Regions from separate parts of the Shewanella sp. M-Br genome, predicted to be linked through region 1. Evidence: predicted binding sites of a transcription regulator. Region 1 holds the regulator's gene; the other holds the start of a gene.

Region 1 (7,993 bases):
CACATAGAAAATGAGCGGCAGCTCTGCGCTAGTGTCCGCCGCTAAGGGTTGTTGATTAAAGCAAAAGCATTCTGTTTTATTGAAATAAGCGGCACCTTGGCCGGGCGAAACTGAAGGTATCGCTTGGCCAATCGTTGCTTTAGCGGACATATTGCGCGCCAGAAATGCCGTATGGATTAGCTCGCCAGGGTGAACTTCGAGCCGCTTGGTTTGTGGCGCAAATGTCCATGGCATGCCTGTTTGTACCTGAGAAATAAATTCCACAGTCACTATTCGGCTTGTATCTACTGTGATTGCTTGATAATTACTCGCGGTATTGGAGGGTTTTCCATTGATACCGAGTTGCTCGCACAACACATCGTAGAGCGGCACCAGCGCGAATCCAAAGCCAAACATGCCAATACAGCCGATAACTAACATGCTGATAAGTTTACGATTTGACTTAGGTTTATCTTGCTGGTGTTGGGTTGCCATTTCATTTCACCTCAGGTGGTGTCGTGAAGGAGTGGTAAGGCGCAGGGCTTGGCAATGTCCACTCTAAACCCTCGGAACCTTCCCAAGGTTTAGCGGGGGCTTTTTCGCCGCCACGGATGCACTTAATTACTAATACTAAGAAAATCAATTGCGATAAGCCGAAGGCGAACCCACCAATCGAGACGATTTGATTAACATCGGCAAATTGAATCGAGTAGTCAGGGATACGCCTTGGCATACCTGCGAGCCCAAGGAAATGCATCGGGAAAAATAGCACATTGACTGAAATCACCGAACACCAGAAATGCCATTGTCCCAGTCGTTCGTTGTACATGTGCCCCGTCCACTTAGGTAGCCAATAATAGGCCGCTGCCATGATGGAGAAAATCGCACCAGTTACGAGTACATAATGGAAATGTGCCACAACAAAATAAGTATCGTGGTACTGGAAGTCGGCGGGTGTAATGGCGAGCATTAATCCCGAAAAACCGCCAATAGTGAAGAGTATGATAAAGGCTACAGCAAACAGCATGGGCGTTTCGAAACTGAGTGAGCCGCGCCACATAGTGGCAACCCAGTTAAACACTTTCACCCCAGTTGGCACTGCAATCAACATAGTGCAATACATGAAGAACAGCTCGGCAAACACTGGCATACCTGTGGTGAACATATGGTGCGCCCACACGAGGAACGACAGAATTGCAATACTAGCTGTAGCATAAACCATGGATGCATAGCCAAATAAGGGTTTACGACTGAAGGCGGGCACTATGGCAGAGATGATGCCAAAGGACGGCAAGATCATGATGTAAACTTCAGGGTGGCCGAAGAACCAGAAAATATGCTGGAACATCACGGGATCGCCGCCGCCCGCCGCATCGAAGAAACTCGTGCCGAAAAACTTATCGGTCAGCACCATAGTCACAGCGCCCGCGAGTACGGGCATAACAGCGATCAGTAGGAATGCCGTGATAAGCCAAGTCCACACAAACAATGGTAACTTCATCCATGTCATGCCTGGCGCGCGTAAATTCACTATGGTCACAATCACGTTGATCGCGCCCATGATCGAACTTATCCCCATGATGTGAATAGAAAATACAAAGAGCGCCGTGCTATCTGGGCTATAAGTTGTTGATAGTGGTGCGTAGAAGGTCCAACCAAAGTTAGGTCCGCCACCTTCCATAAATAGCGAACTGAGAAGGATAGTGAAGGCGAAGGGGAGTATCCAAAAACTCCAGTTATTCATCCGTGGCAGCGCCATATCGGGCGCTCCTATCATCATAGGGATCAGCCAGTTAGCGAGCCCTGTAAAGGCTGGCATTACCGCACCGAATACCATGATCAGCCCATGAACAGTTGTCATTTGGTTGAAAAAGTTGGGCTCGACCAATTGTAATCCAGGTTGAAAGAGTTCAGCGCGGATCACCATGGCCATAGCGCCACCGGTTAAGAACATAATGAAGCTGAGCCATAAATACAAAGTACCTATGTCTTTATGGTTGGTGGTTAGCAGCCAGCGCATGATGCCCTTTGGCGCACCATGATGATGGTCATCATGGGCTGCGGTTTGATCTTGAGTCGTAGTGCTCATCATTATCCCCTACTGTCCATGACTTGCGATATCAGCAGGTTGCACTGTATCGCCGGTATTGTTACCCCAAGCATTGCGTTCATAGGTAATGACTGCTGCAAGTTGCTGTGGGCTAAGCTGTTTGCCAAATGCCTGCATAGCCGTGCCTGTTTTACCGAGCATCACAATATCGATGTGATTGGCGACTGGTCCAATGGCGATAGCACTACCCACTAGCGCGGGGAAGGCGGGTGGTATTCCTGCACCTGTCACTTGATGGCAGGCAGCACAGAAGGTCGCGTAGACAGTTTCACCTTCGGCCATGAGGGCGTCATGGCTGAGTGTGGGGAGGCTTGCGGGATCGACTGCAGCTGAGACGTCTGTTGCAGGCGCGGGTGTCGGGGTTGTACTGCTTGGTACCGCGGCGGATGTTTGTGCAGAATTGCCGTTCATGTACTCGTTGACGTCTTTGGCTTGCACTGCATCGCCAGTATTATTGCCCCAAGCATTCCGCTCGTAGGTAGTCACTGCCGCGATTTCTTGTGCGGTCAATTGCTTACTAAACGCTTGCATGGCAGTACCCGTTTTACCGTTGAGCACAATTTCAAGGTGACCGCTGAGTGGTCCCGTTGCAATCGGGCTACCTTTAAGGTGCGGAAATACGCCTTGCAACCCTTCGCCATTGGGCTGGTGGCAGGCTGCGCAGTGCCCGAGGTAAACTTGTTCACCTTGAGTCATCAACTCTTCTTTACTTAGGGTTTGTGATAAAGCGGCTTGAGCGGCTTCAGCCGCAGCACCTGCGGCTTGTTTCTGCTCTGTGACCCAAGCCTCAAACTCGGCTTCGGGTAACGCTTGTACTACGATAGGCATAAAACCATGGTCTTTACCGCAGAGCTCGGCGCATTGACCACGGTAAATGCCGGGTTTGTCGATGCGAGTCCAAGCTTCATTGATAAATCCAGGGTTGGCATCTTTCTTAATTGCAAAGGCGGGTACCCACCAAGAATGGATGACATCCTCTGAAGTCATCAGAAAGCGGATTTTGCGGTTTATCGGTAGAACGAGCGGTTTATCGACTTCCAATAGATAGTTTTCACCCTTGGTTTCGGTACCTTCGATTTGTGCTCTGGGTGTTGTCAGTATGCTATAAAAATCAATATCTTGATCGAAATAGCTGTAATGCCATTTCCATTGGGAACCCGTGACTTTTACGGTGAGTTCGGCGTTACTGGGATCTTCCATTGCGATTAAAGTTTTTGTCGCTGGAATCGCCATTAAGATCAAAATGATAAATGGCAGAATCGTCCAAGCGATTTCAACTTTAGTGCTTTCGTGAAAGTGGGACGCGACAGCGCCTTTGGATTTTCTGTGGTTGATCATGGCGTAAATCATCACGCCAAAGACCACTAGGCCTATTGCGCAGCAGATATACAAGATGGTCATGTGCAAGTGATAAACCTTGCCACTGATCTCGGTCACGCCAGGGGTCATGTTGAACCGCATGTCCGCGGCGGTCAACGGTGGTGCGAAAAGCACCACGAGTAAACAATACAACAATTGCTTCACAAGACTTCTCCTCTGCCAATTGCGAATAGCAACTACAAAGAAGAGCAACACAGTAAGTCTCAACTCTATGCAAACTCTTCAGTTCCCAAAAAAGCTTTTTTGACTTCAACGTGCGTTGGCGGCTGTTACTTTTAATCAAGTATTGTTACTGCTGGTAATTAGCCACGCTGGCACATACTGCTGAAATAAATCTGTTCTCTATTTTTAGTGGCGCTTCGAGTTCGATAAATACTCGATTCATTGACCACGGAAGGTGATATATCATCACCGACTTAACCAACCATACTTGCTGTTTAAATATTGATCAAGATCACTTATTTATCTAATTATCTGAAAAATTGCCAAAAAAAAGCCTCACATTCATAGGTGAGGCGGCTTTCAAGGTAAAAAATTAAATGAATATTTAGTGTACAGCGCTAAAAAAAGATTGCTGACCGAAGAGATTGCCTTGCTCAATGCGTACGTCGGCATGTAAGTGACTGTTTACGTCTTCAAGCACTATGCCCATAGCTCGGGCACTTTTAGCCACGATTTGTAGGCGTCGATTATCCCGCGCATCCAATGATTGAGTCCAAGTAATGACTGCACTGGACGTACCACTTGTCAGGGCTTTCTCCATCGCCCACAGGGTTTCGACTTCATCTTTAGCATGTACCAGTAAGACTCTATCCATACGCACACCTGCGCTGGCGAGCATTTGCTTGTAGCCAATACTTGGAGGGTTGATGAGCACTAACCAACGGCCCTGTTGGCTTAACTGAGCGAGTTGTGCACTCAGATGAATTAATTCTTGGCGACCTTGAGTCTTGGTTGGCATACAGGCGATAGGCGCATGGTGCCAGTCATAGTCGGCATCACGGACTTCATCGAGCCACAAGCCCGGATGGCGGGGGGCATTGCCAAGTAGTTTATTCATAGCCAATCTCCATTACGGATCACACCGACGGCGAGTCCTTCAATTGTTAAACTTTGGAAGCCTAAATCCACTTTAATCGGGGAGTAATCTTCATTTTCGGCATGTAGATAGACCACATTACCTTTTTTTTCGAAACGTTTAACAGTGACATCGTCATCGACTCTAGCGACAACCACTTGACCATTTCTAGCTTGTTCTACTTTATGAACTGCCAGCAAATCACCTTCGAGAATGCCGATATTTTTCATGCTGTCGCCTTTTACTCGCAGTAAAAAATCGGCGGCGGGATGGAACATGCTTGGGTCGACTTGGTAGTACTGTTCAACATGTTCTTGGGCGAGGATAGGTTCACCCGCGGCCACTTGGCCGATGAGCGGTAAACCTGTTTCAGTCAAATCTTCGATTTCCGCAGGCAGACGAATGCCCCGAGATGTGCCTGGCATGATCTCAATGCAGCCCTTTTTTGCCAACGCTTTAAGGTGTTCTTCAGCCGCATTGGCGCTCTTAAAACCTAAACGGGTTGCGATTTCTGCCCGAGTGGGTGGCATGCCAGTATCGGCAATATTTCGTTTAATTAGCTCTAAAATTTCAGCTTGGCGTGGCGTCAAAGGTCTCATGGTGTTTCCTGTTTTTCTATACAGTTACTGTTAGTATATACAGTATTATTTGCAGCGCAAGTATTAACCACTTTTTAGCTATGTTGGAGAGAATTAGCGAATATTGCCCATAGTCTGGTATTCTATCGGGCTAGTAAACGCACTTAATTGCATAAGAATAATGCCTAAACACGACTCTCTTTGGTTGAAATCATTACGTTGGATCCAAAAACACTTAGTGCACACTATTGTGGTGCCTCAGGATCCCTTTGCCGATCTGAATCTGGATGCTTCCAGACCCCTTGTTTATGTGATGAAAACAGAATCCCTCAGTGACATCGCTGCTTTGAGCGAAATAACGGCTAAGTTAGGCTTACCAAGCCCTTATGAGCCTCTAGTGGCTAATGGTGTGACTGCGCCTCGGGTTGTCTGTCTTCAAGGACGTAAGCCACTGTTTGGCGAACGTGCTGGTAATGAGCCTTTCCTCGAATGCTTTATGCGTTTGTTAGCCGTGCATAAGGAACGTCCTGAATTGGATATTCAACTTGTGCCTGCGAGCTTGTATTGGGGTCGAACGCCAGGGAAAGAAGACGACACTATGAAGGCGGCCGTATTTGAGCGGGAAAACCCGACTTGGTTGCGCAAGTGCTTGATGATTCTGTTCTTAGGTCGACATAACTTCGTGCAGTTTTCGAATGCCGTATCCCTGCGTTACATGGCTGACGAACATGGCACCGACATGGGGATTGCCCATAAGTTAGCACGGGTTGCGCGCGTGCATTTCCGTCGTCAACGTAAAGTAATGACAGGGCCTGTGCTGCCAAACCGCCAAGCACTGTTTCATTCGTTGCTCAAATCTGAGTCGCTGCGCAAGGCGATTCAAGAAGAAGCGGCCAGTAAAAAGATTTCTGAGACCCAAGCGCGCGAGACGGCTATTGAGTATCTCGATGAAATCGCTGCCGATTACTCAGACAGTTTAGTGCGTATTGCCGAGCGTTTTTTAACTTGGCTGTGGAACAAGCTTTACAGCGGGATCAACATTAAAGGCGCCGAGCAAGTTCGCCAGCTGCACCACGATGGCCACGAAATTGTTTATGTGCCTTGCCATCGCAGCCACATGGATTACCTGCTGTTATCGTATATTTTGTATTATCAAGGCATGGTTCCGCCGCACATTGCTGCCGGCATTAACCTCAATTTCTGGCCCGCGGGACCTATGTTCCGTCGCGGTGGTGCCTTCTTTATCCGCCGTAGTTTTAATGGCAACAAGCTGTACACCGCAGTATTTCGTGAGTATTTAGATCAGCTGTTTGCTAAAGGTTATTCGGTGGAATACTTCTCCGAAGGTGGTCGTTCACGTACTGGCCGTCTGTTGGCGCCGAAAACTGGCATGATCGCCATGACGATGAACAGCGTACTGCGCGGTATTGAACGTCCTGTCACACTTGTGCCTGTGTATTTAGGCTATGACCATGTGATGGAAGTAGCGACTTACCATAAAGAGTTAAGCGGTAAGAAAAAGAAAAAAGAATCTGTGTGGCAGGTGTTCGGTGCCATTCGTAAATTAGGTAATTTCGGCCAAGGTTATGTGAATTTTGGCGAGCCTATTACCCTGCAAAATTTCTTAAATGAGCGTGCGCCAAACTGGCGTGCTGAGTTGGCCGATGATCCCGAGCAGAAACCAAGTTGGTTAACGCCAGCGGTAAACGTGCTGGCTAATCGGGTGATGACGCGTATCAATGATGCCGCAGCCGCGAGTTCTGTGACTTTGACTAGCTTAGTTTTACTGGCGACAGATCAAAACGCCTTAGAACGTAGTCTGCTGGAGCGTCAGCTTGATTTGTATCTGACCCTACTCAAAAAAGTGCCTTACACTTCTTATACATCTGTTGCCGAAGGTGATGGTAAGCATTTAGTGCAGCAAGGTTTAGAGTTGAACAAGTTTGTTGTTAGTGCCGATCCTTTAGGGGAAATAGTGTCTATCGAAGCGAGTCAGGCTGTGTCTATGACTTGCTATCGTAACAATATCATTCACTTATTTATTGTTCCTTCATTAATTGCGAGTTGTTTAACCCACAATGAACAGATCCCGCGCCAGCAAGTGGTTTCAATCGTTGCCGATTTTTATCCACTGCTGAAAGCCGAACTCTTCATGGGAATTAAAGACTTACCAGCCTATGTTGAGCAAGTGCTGGATTTCCTGATTGGGCAAGGTTTAGTGGTTGAGACAGATACTTTAGCTGTCGTGCCTGAGCACTCAAGCCAATTATTGTTGTTAGCCAGTTCAGTGAGTGAAACTTTGCAACGCTATGCTATTATTTTCAATCTGTTAGCGAACAGACCTAAGATGGAGCGCTCAGAACTTGAGTCTGAGAGCCATTTACTCGCCCAGCGTTTAGGGGCTTTACATGGCATTACCGCGCCTGAGTTCTACGATAAAAAACTCTACGGTACTTTGAGCGTGAAGCTCAAAGAATTGGGATATCTGGCGGATAGTGAAGATAAGTCCAATATCAATCGCATACGAGATCAGGCCAATAGCTTATTACGTCCGTCAGTGAGACAAACGATAGTGGCGAGTGTCACCGCGGAGCACACAGTTTAATGGCAAATCATATGAATGCGGCTAAGCATAAGCCCGCAGGTAAGTCCTTGCTCGGTGGTGCCATGATTATTGCTGGCACGACCGTAGGTGCTGGGATGTTTTCTCTGCCCGTGGTCGGTGCAGGTATGTGGTTTGGCTATTCGATTCTAATGTTATTAGGCATTTGGTTTTGCATGTTGATGTCGGGTTTATTGCTGCTCGAAACCAATTTACATTTCGAACCCGGTGCTAGCTTCGATACCTTAAGCAAGCAAACTCTTGGG
Region 2 (7,993 bases), on a different contig from region 1:
CCAGATAACAGCTCACCTGTGATGGCAATAGTGCGCGAAACCTATCAAGACATTTACCACAAAGAGCCAGTGATCATGGTGATCCATGCGGGTCTCGAGTGCGGCCTATTCAAGAAACCCTATCCAGACATGGACATGGTCTCGATTGGCCCCACCATTCGCTATCCACACGGTCCAGACGAAATGGTAAACATCACCACAGTCGGCCAATATTGGACATTATTATTAGCCGTACTCGAGCGCATTCCAGTCAAGGCTTAATGTTCTAACCTTACCCTAGCTCACTCAATTCAAGGCCATATCTGCTCAAGTCAGATGTGGCCTTATTTTTTACCGCGGATTCTATTTGTGTAGAAATGCCATCGATAAAATTTTTATGAAAGAACTGAATAACTTGAATTTTCTACTATAGTTGTTCTGTCTGACCCTAACGTATTTTTGCTTATCGCGCTTTTAGAGATAACCGCTTTCCCCTTCAATACTGTGACCTTAAGGAATAGAGATCATGAAATTTGGTAAAATCTTGTCAGCCGCCGCACTACTGCTCAGCAGTAACCTCAGTTTCGCCGAAGAAGTCCCCAAAGCCGTTATCGACCTAGCCGATTCACTGATGCCATTAGGCAGAGAGGTGGTACTGGTGAATGCCGTTAAAGCGCAAAACGCCCAAGGCAAAAGCTTAGATTCAATCAAAACATTAGATGAAAAATGGATTGCCACCGCAGGTATTGATGACTTTATGTCATCCCTGATGAACAACGAAGCGGCCAAGTTTCTCACGACCTTCGAAGCCAGCAAACCTTACTACCAAGAAATTTTCCTCATGGACAATCAAGGCGCGAACGTCGCCATGATCAGTAAAACTTCAGATTATTGGCAGGGTGATGAGGATAAATGGCAAAAATCCTTCGCCAATGGCAAAGGCGATAAACACATAGGTCCGGTCAAATTTGACGAGAGCTCCCAAGCCTATCTAGTACAAATTTCTATTCCAGTGATGGATGGTGATGCTGCAATTGGTGCTATCACGATTGGGATCAACCTAGATCAATTTGGACTCTAATTACCAGAGAACGCCAGTGATGGGCTGCATCCTCTTACCACAGAGTTTATTGCGGCTCTCACCTTTTCAGTGCATCAATCAAGGAGGGCGTGACTATGGAATGGTATAAAGATCTATCCGTTAATCAGAAACTGACTTATCCGAGTCTGCTACTCGCTGGCGTAGTCATCTTCGCCTCTTCAACTGGCATTTTAGGACTCAAAGCCTTAAATCACAGCGCGAATACACTCGCGCTTGAATACTTACCTAGCCAATCTGAGCTACTACAGGCCGATAAAGAGCTTTATCAAGCTCAAGTGGCCGAGCGCAGCCTGATGTTTGTTAACGTGGGCACAGACTCTTACAACGACCTTTTAAAGCAGCACACTAATAGTATCTCTCTGGTTAAAGAACATATTGATAAATTTGCCGATGTGACCACAAGTCCCATCGCTAAAGATAAGCTCAATGAATTAAATCACAGTTTCGATACTTGGCGAGCGACAACCACAGAAATCAGTAATCAACGCACCCAAAATGGCCGTAACGGTAGAACGACGGCGATTGATCTTAGTTTCGGTCAAGCAGCAACGCAATTCGAGCAACTACACCAGAACATTAATCATTTAATCAATGATTTAAATAGTAATACTACCGCAGCGATAGCCCAAGTAGATGATGATGCCAATCATGGACAACAGATGCAGTTAATTGCCTTAGCCATCAGTCTCTTGATCTGTATACTCTTTATCGTTGCACTGCCTAAACTCATCAGCAAACCGCTGGCGGTTTTACTCGCAAAAATCCACGACATTACCGATGGTGATGGCGATTTGACCGAACGAGTCCACTTAACCTCTAAAGACGAGCTTGGTGATCTCGCCAAGGCATTCAATCATTTTCTCGATAACTTACACGGTATTATCTCGCAATTTAAACAGTCTACATCAGAGCTCAACACCGCTGCCGAAGGTCTAGCCAAAACCAGCGCATCAGCAAAACATACCTTGATGGATCAACAAGCTGCCACCCACAGAATCGCCGATGCCAGCGATCATATTGCCGCCTCAGTACAAGAAGTATCAGTCAGTGCCAGTCATGCCGCCGATGCCGCTAAACAAGCCGACGTATTTACCGCCGACGGTCAGGCAAGGGTGAAAAAAACCATCAATGTAATTCGAGAACTCGCAGGAGATGTGGGCACGGCAGAAATGCAAATCAATAAACTCGAGCAAGAAGGTCAACATATCGGCCGTGTACTTGAGGTGATCCAAGCCATTGCCGAACAAACCAATCTATTAGCCCTTAACGCCGCGATTGAAGCGGCGCGGGCGGGCGAACAAGGACGAGGCTTTGCAGTGGTTGCCGATGAAGTGCGCTCCCTTGCCTCTAAGACTCACCAATCCACCGAAGAAATTAAATTAATGATCGCCAATGTGCAAAATGGCACTCAAAGTGCTGTGGCGGCGATTAATATCGGTAATGAAAAGGCTATCTCAAGCGTAGAAGCCGCCAGTAATGCCGGTGAAGCCTTAGCGCATATTGCAGAAATGGTGAGTCAGATAAGCGAAATGAATAATCAAATCGCCCTCGCAGCCAAAGCGCAAACCACTATGGCCAATGAGAGCCATCAAAATATTCAACACATTGCCGAACAGTCGGAGGAGAGTCTACGAACCACTGATGAAATCTACGCAGCAAGCGTACAACTCTCGTCAATGGCGAGTAATCTCACTGCGCTGGTCAGCCGCTTTAAACTGTAATTTGTTGAGAGTGAAAGCTTTTATATAAGTTACCTTTTGTAAATCAGTGATGTTTGAAAGGTCCCCTCAAACGAATAAGGGAGCATAAACCTGTCGCAGTGATTATCTGAATTCAGGTGCTCCCTTATATTTAAACAGCAAAGCTAGCACAGATTAGCAGCGCTTAACCACTAAGCCTCTTGCCGCGCGTAAGTTGACTAACATAGGTAACATCAACGCAAGGATCACTATCAGCATCCCTACCAATTGAATTTCCGTCACAGCCTGCCCCATGGCTAACGCCGTTAATGCTGCAAAAACGGGCACGAGATTAAAAAAAATCGATGCCTTAGCGGGGCCAAGCGCCTTAACACCGTTAATCCAAAACAGATAACCGAGCACAGTGGCGAACAAACCTATGTAGAGCACGCTAGAAAAAGCCGTTGCCGACAGTTCCATCAACTCCAGCCAAGGGTGAAACTCACCTCGGCCAAGCCCAACCACGGATATAGACACACTGGCAGCTATCATACTCAGCAAGGTAAATGGCAATACAGGCAACCAATGGCCGACCCGTTGCGAACAAATGGTATAACCACTCCACGCCAACATGCCGGCGGCAATCATCACATCACCTTGGTTAAAACTAAAGTTGAGCAACTGCTGCACACTACCGTTAGTGATCACTAGCAGTACGCCCGCCAATCCGCCCACTAAGCTAAACACTTGTTGTCTACTGAGCCATTCACGCTGTAATAGCCCATTGACGATTGAAGTCACCAACGGGCTGAGCGCCATAATCAAGGCGCCATTGGCGGCAGAGGTGTGCTGCAGGCCATTAAATAACGCCAGATTTAAGCCGCCCACACCAATCACACCCACTAACGCTATGGCAATATATTGCGTCAAACTCAATTTGGGCCAAACCTGACGAGTAAAAACGATATATAACGCTAGAGTCACAGCCGCAATGGTAAAACGCCAGAATACGAGGGATTCCCCTGACATCTCCTCCAGCACTCGCTTAGCAATCGGAAACACACTGCCCCAGCTAAAAACGCAAATCAGTAGACAAACGAATGTCATGTAAGGTGTATGGGATTTCATATCGGCCTCTAGGGAGGTAATTGGGATTGGGCTTAGTTTATAAGTTTCATATATTATTAAAACGCACAAAATTGAGAGCTTAAATTCCAAATATGAAACTTAATTATTCCTTAGACGATATGCGCTTATTTTGGGTAGTGGCACAGCAAGGGAGTTTTAAGCTCGCGGCGCAGCACTTAGGCATTCCACCTTCAACCTTAAGCCGTCGAATCAATCTGTTAGAACAATCCTTAGGTCTGCGTTTACTGCACAGAGACGCCCATAGAGTCAACCTTACCGCCACAGGTCAGCGGTATCTCGAACGCTGCGGCCCGCTATTTATCGAGTTAAACCAGGTATCTGGTGAGTTGCATGCGGATAAACATCAAGCGGTTGGCAAATTGCGGATCTCGGCGCCCATCAATACAACCTATCGCTGGCTGGGTGAATCACTCAACGCCTTCCAACGGCATTATCCCAATATTGATATCGATTTAAGTCTGTCGAACATGAATATCGATGTCAGTGAAAACGCCATCGATATCGCCTTTCGAGTGGGCGAACCTAAAGATCCCGATTGGATTGCAAGGCCACTTACCACGATTAGCTTTGTACTTTGCACCAGCACATCGGCAACCCAGTGGCATGCGCTGCAATCCATTGAAGAGCTGGAACAGCATCCGGTTATCATCGCCAAGCCCACAAAAACGTGGCGTTTACAGCACAATCGCACAGGGCAAAATGTCGAGTTTGAACCAAGGGGGAATATCAAATTAGCCGTCGATGATATGGCGATTGCCTGTCAGGCCGTGGTGGCGGGGCTTGGGATTGGACTCATACCCATCAGCATGGCGAGTGAACAGATACGAAGTGGCAAACTCATTCAAATACTGCCCGAGTGGCAAGGTATTCCGCGCACCGCCTACTTAATGTATCGCGATCGAGACAACCTGCCCTTACGGGTCAGACTGTTAATTGATTTTATGTTGGCGAATCCACCCGAGGCTTATTGAGCCAATGCAGGCATGAGTCTGCGGCTTATCGACTCAATAAACGGCTAGAGTGCTAAATCCAGCTGAGTCTGGCCGTTTAAGCTTGTGGCGACGACAAGAGTAGAATCAGTAAGGCCAACTGAAATACCCAATAGACGAATGCCGCGGCCTTCTTGCCTTTCCATAGCCTGTGCGAGTAGCTCATAGAACATTACAATCGAGACTTCATCGCTGCGGTGCTCAATTGTAGTCTGCTTGAAATCGTTAAACTTAAGTTTGACCACCTGTTTATGTATTTTGCGTTCCTTAGCACTGCGACTTAAACGCAAGGACAGTTCTTGGATCAAACTCGGCATCACCTGCTGGCACTGCTCTAAACTATAAATATCCTTCGCTAATGTGGTTTCAACACCCACTGATTTGCGCTCTCTGTCGGCAGAAATACCCCGTTCATCTATGCCTTGGGAACGCTCAATCAACACACCACCAAACTTACCGAATCGCGCTAAGAGCTCAGGTTTAGAATAAGCTTGCACATCGCCACAGGTATTGAGCCCGAGCGAAGAGAGCTTTTCGGCGGTGACTTTGCCAACACCGGGAATTTTACGCAGCGATAAGGTCTTAACAAACTCAGAAAGCGTCTCTGGTGTAATGACATATTGGCCGTTTGGCTTGTTCAGATCCGAGGCGACCTTAGCTAAAAATTTTACTGGCGCGATACCAGCCGATGCGGTTAAACCCGTTTCGGCTAAGATATCGCGACGAATCGCTTGAGCAATCAAGGTCGCAGAGCCCTTATATTGTTGGCACTCACTCACATCCAAATAAGCTTCATCTAAGGAAAGCGGCTCAATTAATTGGGTATAGCGGGAAAATATTTCACGAATTTGTAGCGACACTTCTTTGTAAACCTGCATCCGGCCTGGTACTAAAATCAGCTCAGGGCACAACTTAAAGGCATAAGCCGTCGCCATTGCTGAACGTACACCGAATTTACGTGCCTCGTAACTGCAAGTACTGATAACACCGCGACGGTCGCTACTGCCCCCCACGGCTAAAGGCTTGCCACGGTACTCAGGAAAGTCGCGCATTTCCACTGCAGCAAAATAGCAGTCCATATCGATATGAATAATTTTTCGCACGTTGAATTCCTCCAACGCCAAAATACTGTATATAAAAACAGTAATCAAGTATTCCTAATAGATTTGGGCCAATAAGATGTGGCCTAGCGCTGGAAAAGAGAACAAGACAAGTGTGAGGAACAACAGACATGCTTAATAACTGAGTTTCCTAGGCCATTACACTCAGTGGCCTAGGTATTTACTCAACCTAACAATCTAAGGCTCACATCTTAGTTTGCAGGTAGTTTTGCAATCCAACACGGTCAATAAGCCCAAGTTGTTTTTCGAGCCAATACATATGGTCAGACTCTGTATCGTCGAGTAATACTTCGAGGATTTCGCGGGTCTGGTAATCTTGCTTCTGCTCACACAGTGCAATCACTTTGCGCAAATCGTCCGCGACCTTGTATTCATAGGCAAGATCATTACGTAGCATCTCTTCTACATCTTTACCTATGTTCAATGCCTCACGGGCGGCAACATTGGGTGTACCTTCGAGGAATAAAATGCGCTGCACTAATTTGGCTGCATGGGCTTTCTCATCATCTGACTCATGGGCGATACGCTCATAGAGTTCATTCAGGCCCCAATCTTCGTACATATGGGCATGGACAAAATACTGATCCATTGCCGAGAGTTCTCCCGTTAGGAGTCGATTTAACGCATCGATGACGTCTTTATCGCCTTTCATATCTTGCTCCTATTGGTCGCTAATTTGCGATTGTAGATAATTTTGAATACCGGTTAGCGTAATGAGCTCTTGCTGCGACTCGAGCCAATCTAAGTGCTCTTCTTCGTCTTCGAGAATATCTTCCAGCAGATCGCGGCTCACATAGTCCTGTTCGGCTTCACACAAGCTGATCGCATCACGCAGCAATATAAGCTGCTCTTGCACCATGGCCAGATCGCAGTCGAGCATCTCTTGGCTATGTTCACCAATGCGAAGTTTTTCGAGTTGTTGCAGATTAGGCAGACCTTCCAAAAACAGCACTCGCTCGATGAGCTTATCAGCGTGCTTCATATCTTGGATGGATTTTTTGTATTCGACGTGGTTTAACTTCTCTAAGCCCCAATGTTTAAACATGCGGGCATGGAGGAAATATTGATTGATGGCGGTCAACTCACAGGTAAGCACCCGATTCAGTTGCCCAACCACTTTAGGATGACCTTTCATAAGTTACTATCCTTGGTAAGCGTGAAAAGATTGATCTAAATCAAGCTTCTAGCCTAGTACAATTTATCGACCAACTCAAATTATCTTTATATTTCACCTACTTAATGATGAAAAGCATTCTCATTCCTGCTTAGATTAACTTGCTATCCCACTCTAATCCCAAGGATAAATCTCAAATGATTAACCCGTGTAAGAAAATACAAGGCAAAAAAATAGCCCCCTAAATCGGAGGCTATGATCGAATCAAGACTATTTAGATAATGCGGTCTTTCGTTAACTTCTCACGACGCGCTTCTTCAGCGGCCATACGACGTTTACGTTTGTCACAAGGGTCATCACAATCACACGCTTTTTCAATCCCTAGAACACCTAAACCGCCACAACTTCCTTCAACGGCTTTGCGCTTGATGAGATAACCAATCGACATGAGCAAAAAGAAGACTAACAAGATCACAAATGCCGCGATAAAAGAGGTCATGGTTTACTCCAAAAACTAAATAAGGAAAGGCTTGAAGGCGTCGCTGTAATAAACCTTAAATCCGTCGCCTTGCTTTTCGATTAGCATTATCGCCAAGTGTTCCTTCTTGGCAAGCTCCAATGATGCTTCTGTGCCCAAAACCATCATGGCCGTCGCAAAACCGTCGGCCGTCATACAATTTTGATGCAATACAGTCACGGATGCTAACTTATGATTTATCGGCAAACCAGTACGCGGATCGATTATATGCGTAAAACGTTGGCCGTCTTCTTCATAATAATTACGATAGTCACCAGAGGTCGCCATCGCCATAGTACCAGGTGCGATAACCTGTTGTACGGCTTCAGAGCCATCATTGGTC

The links. Region 1 encodes LexA, which represses DNA repair genes until DNA is damaged. Its sites were predicted from a motif close to TACTGTATNNNNATACAGTA; they were not measured.
Region 2: a site for LexA is predicted at 6,025-6,044, ahead of dinB (DNA polymerase IV). Genes of this name have one in related genera too.

The regions. Positions count from the first base shown of each region.
Region 1 covers NZ_BJBV01000004.1:172,113-180,105, forward strand. The annotation lists gene AAA952_RS04695 (cytochrome c oxidase assembly protein) at 1-474, opposite strand, end outside; gene ctaD (cytochrome c oxidase subunit I) at 476-2,068, opposite strand; gene coxB (cytochrome c oxidase subunit II) at 2,078-3,613, opposite strand; gene AAA952_RS04710 (cell division inhibitor SulA) at 4,017-4,529, opposite strand; gene lexA (transcriptional repressor LexA) at 4,526-5,146, opposite strand; gene plsB (glycerol-3-phosphate 1-O-acyltransferase PlsB) at 5,307-7,730, shown strand; gene mtr (tryptophan permease) at 7,730-7,993, shown strand, end outside.
Region 2 covers NZ_BJBV01000012.1:62,058-70,050, reverse strand. The annotation lists gene AAA952_RS11790 (aminoacyl-histidine dipeptidase) at 1-261, shown strand, start outside; gene AAA952_RS11785 (cache domain-containing protein) at 506-1,060, shown strand; gene AAA952_RS11780 (methyl-accepting chemotaxis protein) at 1,156-2,802, shown strand; gene AAA952_RS11775 (DMT family transporter) at 2,956-3,888, opposite strand; gene AAA952_RS11770 (LysR family transcriptional regulator) at 3,981-4,880, shown strand; gene dinB (DNA polymerase IV) at 4,925-6,001, opposite strand; gene bfr (bacterioferritin) at 6,204-6,671, opposite strand; gene bfr (bacterioferritin) at 6,681-7,154, opposite strand; gene nqrM ((Na+)-NQR maturation NqrM) at 7,408-7,632, opposite strand; gene AAA952_RS11745 (FAD:protein FMN transferase) at 7,648-7,993, opposite strand, start outside.